One region of the Streptomyces johnsoniae genome, then DNA from elsewhere that is predicted to be linked to it. Evidence: riboswitches for the same ligand, from Rfam matches in the RefSeq annotation. Region 1 holds a riboswitch; each other region holds the start of a gene.
The links. Region 1 has a riboswitch for cobalamin ahead of RM779_RS16980 (ABC transporter substrate-binding protein). Riboswitches for the same ligand answer to the same signal wherever they lie in the genome.
Positions count from the first base shown of each region.

Region 2: linked by a shared signal. The riboswitch ahead of RM779_RS24820 (ABC transporter ATP-binding protein) and the one ahead of RM779_RS16980 (ABC transporter substrate-binding protein) in region 1 are both predicted to bind cobalamin.
Region 3: linked by a shared signal. The riboswitch ahead of metE (5-methyltetrahydropteroyltriglutamate--homocysteine S-methyltransferase) and the one ahead of RM779_RS16980 (ABC transporter substrate-binding protein) in region 1 are both predicted to bind cobalamin.

Region 1 covers NZ_JAVREV010000008.1:336,202-338,453, forward strand. The annotation lists gene RM779_RS16975 (family 43 glycosylhydrolase) at 1-543, shown strand, start outside; cobalamin riboswitch at 723-923, shown strand; gene RM779_RS16980 (ABC transporter substrate-binding protein) at 993-2,033, shown strand; gene RM779_RS16985 (FecCD family ABC transporter permease) at 2,030-2,252, shown strand, end outside.
Region 2 covers NZ_JAVREV010000015.1:151,409-153,660, forward strand. The annotation lists gene RM779_RS24805 (GNAT family N-acetyltransferase) at 1-31, shown strand, start outside; gene RM779_RS24810 (RNA-binding S4 domain-containing protein) at 52-567, opposite strand; cobalamin riboswitch at 708-834, shown strand; partial or broken gene RM779_RS24820 (ABC transporter ATP-binding protein) at 971-1,516, shown strand; gene RM779_RS24825 (hypothetical protein) at 1,972-2,252, shown strand, end outside.
Region 3 covers NZ_JAVREV010000015.1:213,166-215,417, reverse strand. The annotation lists gene metE (5-methyltetrahydropteroyltriglutamate--homocysteine S-methyltransferase) at 1-1,268, opposite strand, end outside; cobalamin riboswitch at 1,441-1,625, opposite strand; gene RM779_RS25070 (enoyl-CoA hydratase/isomerase family protein) at 1,743-2,252, shown strand, end outside.

The DNA.
Region 1 (2,252 bases):
TGGGCCGACTTCGCGTGGAACGGCATCGGCTACAACCAGTGGATGCCGATCAACCAGAACGAAGCGGGCGAGCTCCAGTTCCATTCGATGAGTCAGTGGCAGTTCAACGCCGCAACCGGCCAATGGCGGGTCGGGCCGCAGAACAACTACATCCTCAACCCCGACTTCCAGGCCGACCGGATCATCGTCTCGGACCTGACCGGGTGGACCAACACCGGCGGCAGCGTGACCAACGTCGAAGGCGGCGCGAACTCCAGCCGGTTCGCGTTGCAGGTCAGCGGCGGCGGCACGCAGCAGGAGATCGACGTGCCCGAAGGCGCCTACGCCCTGTCCCTGTCCGCCAGGGGGGAAGCCGGCGAGGTCGTGGTCACCGACGCCGACGGCAACGACAACGTTCTGGAGGTCCCCTCCTCCGGTGGCTGGTCCGAGCACGAGCTGACCGGGATCGAACTGCCCGCCGGGCCCGTCACCGTGACGGTCCGCTCCTCGGGGTCCGGCGGCTTCACCGTCGACGGCCTCTCGCTCGTCCGGCAAACGGGATAACCGGCCCCCGAGCCGTCCCGTTGACGTACCGCCGGTGCGGGCGGTCTCCCCTGCTCGCCAGCAGCCGTCTCCCGCGCCGCTACTGATCGCTTCCCGCACCGGTCAGGGGCGGCCGGGGCCTGGCCTGGGCGGGCCTGGCCGGGCCTGGCCTGGCCCGGCCGGGGGGGAATGACGCGCTGTGATAGCTTGCCGGGGCCAGTCGAACCCACACGTGCGTGGGTCAGGGAATCCGGTGCGAATCCGGAACTGACGCGCAGCGGTAAGGGGGACGGGCGGGGCAGCGGCCACTGGACCACGATCATGACCACGATCACGGTCCGGGAAGGCGCCTCGTCCGGGTGATCCCGAGTCCGAAGACCTGCTGGCGGCCTCCGCGCCCGGCGTCGTGCGGCGGAGGGACACCGTCCGACAGGGTTCCGCGTTCGAGCCCTCGACACCCGGGGAAGTGCATGCCGGTCGCGCAGTTCGTCCGTCCTTCCGTCCTGGTCCTCTCGGGAGCTCTGCTCCTGACCGCCTGCGGTGCCGACGCGTCCTCGCCGCCCTCGTCATCGCAGCCAGGGGAGAGCGGCTATCCGCTGACGCTCGACAACTGCGGGCGGACGGTGGAGATCGCCGCCCCGCCCCGGCGGGCGGTCTCGCTGTCCCAGGGCACCACCGAGATCCTGCTGTCCCTCGGTCTCGCCGACCGGATCGTCGGCACCGCCACCTGGACCGACCCGCTGCCCGAGGCGCTGGCGGAGGCCGGTGCGTCGGTGCCCCGGCTCGCCGACAACGCCCCCTCCTTCGAACGGGTCCTGGACACCGAACCGGACTTCGTCTCCTCGTCCTTCAGCTCCCTGCTCGGCACGGGGGGCGTGGCCACCCGCGAGCAGTTCGAGGAGCTGGGGGTGCCCACGTACCTGTCCCCCGCCGACTGCGTCGGCAAGGACAACAGCGGCGACGGTGACGGGGTGCGCACCCAGGCGTTCACCATGGAGACGGTCTACGGCGAAGTCCGCGAGCTGGCCAGGGTCTTCGACGTAGAGGAGCGCGGCGAGGAGCTGGTCGCCGAGCTCGAAGCACGCGCGGCGCGGGCCACCTCCGGCATCGACGCGTCCGGGGTGTCGTTCCTGTACTGGTTCGCCAACTCCGAGGCCCCCTACATGGCGGGCTGCTGCGGCGCTCCCGGCGTCATCACCGACGCGTTCGGCGCGGAGAACGTGTTCGACGATACCCACGAGGAGTGGCCCCAGATCAACTGGGAGACGGTCGCCGACCGCGATCCCGACGTGCTGGTGATCGGCGACCTCGCCCGCGACTCGCAGACGGCCGAGAGCGCGGCGGAGAAGATCGCGTTCCTGGAGTCGCACCCGGTGACCCGGACCATGACGGCTGTCCGCAACGAACGGTACGTCCTGCTCAGCGGTCAGGCCATGGACCCGACCATCCGCACCGTCGAGGGCATCGAGCAGGTGGCCGCGGCGCTGCGCGAGCACGGGCTCGCGGAGTGAGCCACGGCATACGTCCGGCCACCCGCGGGGGTCTGCTGTGGGGGGCCGGACTCGCCGCGCTGTGCGCCTCCGTCGCCGTGACCGTCACCATCGGCCCGGCGTCCATCGGCGTCGGCGACGTCTGGTCCACCATCGCGGCCCGCCTGGGCTGGGGCACCTCGGATCTCCCCAGGCTGCGGAACGAGATCGTGTGGAACCTACGGCTGCCGCGCGTCCTGC
Region 2 (2,252 bases), on a different contig from region 1:
CTACCGCAGCGGCAGCCGCGTGACGGACTGATACCGCCGGGACGCGCGGCGCTACCGCCCCCGCAGCCGCTCCATCTCGCGGCGGTCGCGTTTGGTGGGCCGGCCCGTGCCCCGGTCGCGCACCGGCAGCGCCGCCGTGACCTCGCGGGGCGGCGGCGGAGGGCTGTTGTCCACGAAGCACTCGGCGGCGACGGCCGCGCCGACCCGCTTGCGCAGCAGCCGCGACACCACGACGAGCCGCTCCCGGTCCGGCTGCCGCACCCGCACCTCGTCGCCGGTCCGCACCGGGTGCGCGGGCTTGACCCGCTCGCCGTTCACCCGCACGTGCCCGGCCCGGCACGCCGCGCCTGCCGCGGACCGGGTCTTGGCCAGCCGGACCGCCCAGATCCACGCATCGACCCGCACGCTCGTCGCGTCCTCACCCATGCCTTCGACTCTAGCCCTCCCGGTCCCTGCCCGGCCCGTCCCGGCGCCTCCGGCGAGCCCGGCGCCGAGGACTCCGCGGAGCCGGGGGAGACGCCGGGCGCGGAAACCGAAGGGGCCACGCCATCCCCCGGCGGCACCCAGGCCCCTGGCCCCGCGCCCACGGAGGCCGCCGAATGGTCGGGCGAGGACGAGGAGTTCGCCCAGGAACAGGCCGAGGGGACCGAGACCTGAACTCACGTCTGCCGCAAGGCAGATCGACAACCGCATACGCGTACGGCCGAGGGAAGCCGGTGAGAATCCGGCACTGACCTGCAACCGTGAGCGGCGCCCGCCTGGGTGCCGTGAGTCGGATCACTCGCGCCGCACGTGAGACCGCTTCCCACTGTCACGGACCGCGGCGTGGAGACCCCGCCGACCTGTACCCCTCGCTCACCCCGCTGTCCTGGCCCGAGGTGCCCGCGCTCCCGGCGCTCGCCGTGCTCGCGGGGCTGCTGCCCGCCGTCCTCGCCCCGCCGCCGCTCCCGCAGCCGAGGGAGGCCGTCGCGTGATCGTCTTCGGCGAGGTGGGCTTCGCCTACCACGGTGCACAGCGCCCGGCCCTCAGCGGCGTCCGCCTGCACATCGGCGAGGGCGAACTGTGCCTGGTCGCCGGCCGCACCGGCGCCGGGAAGTCCACGCTGCTCGGCGCGGTCAACGGACTCGTGCCGCGCTTCACCGGCGGTCGGCTCTCCGGCCGCGTCACCGTCGCCGGGCAGAGCACGCAGAGCCGTTCCCCGCAGGAGTTCGCGCACTTGGTCGGCGTGGTCGGCCAGGACCCGCTCGCCGGCTTCGTCACCGACACCGTCGAGGAAGAACTCGCCTACGGAATGGAGCAGTTGGCGGTCGGTCCCGACACCATGCGCAAACGCGTCGAGGAGACCCTCGACCTGCTCGGCATCGCCGACCTGCGGCACCGCCCCCTGCGCACCCTCTCCGGCGGGCAGCAGCAGCGCGTCGCCATCGGCTCCGTCCTCACCGCCCACCCCGCCGTCCTCGTTCTCGACGAGCCCACCTCCGCCCTCGACCCGACCGCCGCCGAGGAAGTGTACGCGTCGTTCGAGGACTACCTGGTGACCGAGATAGCCGGGCACGCCCAGACCGCCGACTACTTCTACCTGATCACCGTCAACGGGACCGCCACCTCGGTCGGCGGCTGCCAGTTCCTCCTCGACGAGGGCGACGACGTTGCGCTCACCTGGACCGAGGCCGAGTAGACCGCGGCCGCCCGCCGGGCCGCACGGGCGGGTGAACGCTCCCCCGTTCACCCGCCCCGTCCGGGCTCCGCGCGGCGAACACCGCGGCGTTCCCGACGCCGACGAGCGTCGCCGCCCGGCTTGGGCATCGTCGGACCCGGCCGCCTCGACCACCGTGGCCGCGTCGCCTGCTGCGGGACACCCCCGCGGCCCCTGGTCACGCCCCGGAGCCTTGGCCCTCCGGTCCTCCCAGCCGCCCGAGGCCATCCGCAGTCTGAGAGAGTATCCGGCAATACCGCAGCCGGAGGGGCCAAGTGACCACTGGGACAAGGATGTTGAGCGCCGCGACGCTGGTCGTTCTGCTGGGTGCCACCGCCTGCGGCGCCGAAGAGCCGGCGCCACCGGACGGCGACGGCCCCCGGCCCGTCCGCACCCGGGAGGACACCCCGCCCGCCCCGGAGCCGGAGTCCGAGCTGACCGAGCCGTCCCCCAGGGAAGACCTGACCACCCCCCTGCCACCGCCGGAGCCGACGCCGCAGAGCCCCGAGCCCACGCGGACACCGCCCCCGGCGGCGGAGACGCCCCCGCCCCCGGA
Region 3 (2,252 bases), on a different contig from region 1:
AGGGAACGGCGTGCGTCGGCGCCGGTGACGGCCTCGCCCCGGGCGCGGACCGCCGGGTCGCGGGTGAGGGGTGAGGCGGTGCGGGAGGCCAGGTCCGCGCGGTTGGCGGCGAGTTGGGCGCCGATGGCGACGCTGTCCCCGTTGAGCCCGCGGGCCAGGGTGACGACTTCGGTGACCTTCTGCCGGGCGAAGGACAGCCAGCGGGCGATCTGCGGGTCGAGGTCGCGTTCCGCCGACGTGTCGAGCGGAACGTGCAGCAGGGAGCAGGAGGCGGCGACGTCTACGCCGTCGGCCAGGCCGAGGAGCGTGGCCAGCGTGGCCAGGGAGCGTTCGAGATCGTTGATCCACACGTTGCGGCCGTCGACGACGCCCGCGACCAGGCGCTTGCCCGGCAGCCCGCCGGCGGCGGCCAGATCGCCGAGGTTGGCGGCGGCCCTGCCGGTGAAGTCCAGCGCGAGCCCGTCGACCGGCGTCTTGGCGAGGAGCGGCAGCGCCGGGCCCAGCCGGTCGAAGTAGGAGGCGACCAGGATCTTCGGCCGGTCGCCGAGCGCGCCCAGCTCGCCGTAGGCGCGGGCGGCGGCGGCGAGTTCGGACGGGCTGCGGTCCTGCACGAGCGCGGGCTCGTCCAGCTGCACCCAGCGGGCGCCCGCCGCGCGCAGATCGGCCAGCACCTCCGCGTACACCGGCAGCAGCCGCTCCAGCAGGGCCAGGGGCGGGAAGTCGCCCGCGACGCCGGGGGCGGGCTTGGCCAGCAGCAGGTAGCTGACCGGGCCGAGCAGCACGGGCCGGGCGGTCAGGCCGAGCGCGATGGCCTCCTTCAGCTCGGCGAGCTGCTTGGCGGGGTCCGCGGCGAAGGACGTGTCGGGGCCCAGCTCCGGCACGAGGTAGTGGTAGTTGGTGTCGAACCACTTCGTCATCTCAAGCGGCGCGACGTCCTGCGTGCCGCGGGCCATGGCGAAGTAGCCGTCGAGGGCGCTCGCGGCCACGGCCGCGCGGTGCCGGTCCGGGATGGCGCCGACCATCACCGAGGTGTCCAGGACGTGGTCGTACAGCGAGAAGTGGCCGGTGGGAACCTCGTCGATCCCCGCCTCCGACAGCTGCTCCCAGGTGGCGCGGCGCAGCCGGGCGGCGGTGCCGCGCAGGTCTTCCACGGCGACCCGGCCCTGCCAGTAGCCCTCGGTCGCCTTCTTCAGTTCGCGGTTGCTGCCCTGCCGGGGATAGCCGTACACGGTGGCCCGTGCTGCCGCGGCTGCGGACTTGGTGGTCAAGAAACTCTCCTTCGCGAGCATGTCTCCTGCTGACCGCCGGGACGGACGAGGGCTGCGAAGGGATGGCGAACGGGCGGCGGCCGCACGGTGGTTGCCGCGCCGCGCTCGCCCAGGCCGACCCGCCCTCGAAGGTCACCGCGATCACCGCGCGGAATCGGTCCCGCGCGGGCAGTGGCAGGTCTTCGGACTCGCGGGCACCTCTGCCAGAGGCAGAGACCTAGTGGCCGTCGCTTCCCAGGCCCGGCCGGACCCAGTGCATCAAGACGGCGGTCGTTCCCGCTCACCGCTGCGGGGCAGTCCCGGATTCCCACCGGGTTCCCTCTTGCGACGCGTCTGCCTGGCGGGCAGGGCGAACCAGCTGCGCCGCCAGCCTAACGCGCGCAGCCCCCGGCGCGGGGGCCGCGCCCGCGAATTGAGAAGATCGTCCGAGACCCCGACCGGAGACCGAGGGGAACGCACGACACCATGGACCGCATGATGGCCGCAGAAGCCCCCGTCCTGCTGCACACCGAGGGCCGCGCGGCCCGCCTCACCCTGAACCGGCCCGAGGCCCTCAACGCACTCACCCACCCCATGGTCCAGCACCTGGACCGGGCGCTGACCGCCTGGGCGGAAGACCCCGCGGTCCACACCGTCGTCATCGAAGGCGCGGGCCCACGCGGGCTGTGCGCCGGCGGCGACATCCGCGCCATCCACCGCAACGCGCTGGCCGGCGACAACGGGCCCACGCGGGCGTTCTGGCGCGACGAGTACCGCCTCAACGCACGCATCGCGCGCTACCCCAAGCCGTATGTGGCCCTGATGGACGGAATTGTCATGGGCGGGGGCGTCGGCATCTCCGCGCACGGCAGCGTGCGGGTCGTCACCGAACGCTCGCGCGTCGCGATGCCCGAGACGGGCATCGGCTTCGCACCCGACATCGGCGGCCTGCACCTGCTGGCCCGCGCCCCCGGCCGGCTCGGCACGCACCTGGCCCTGACCGGC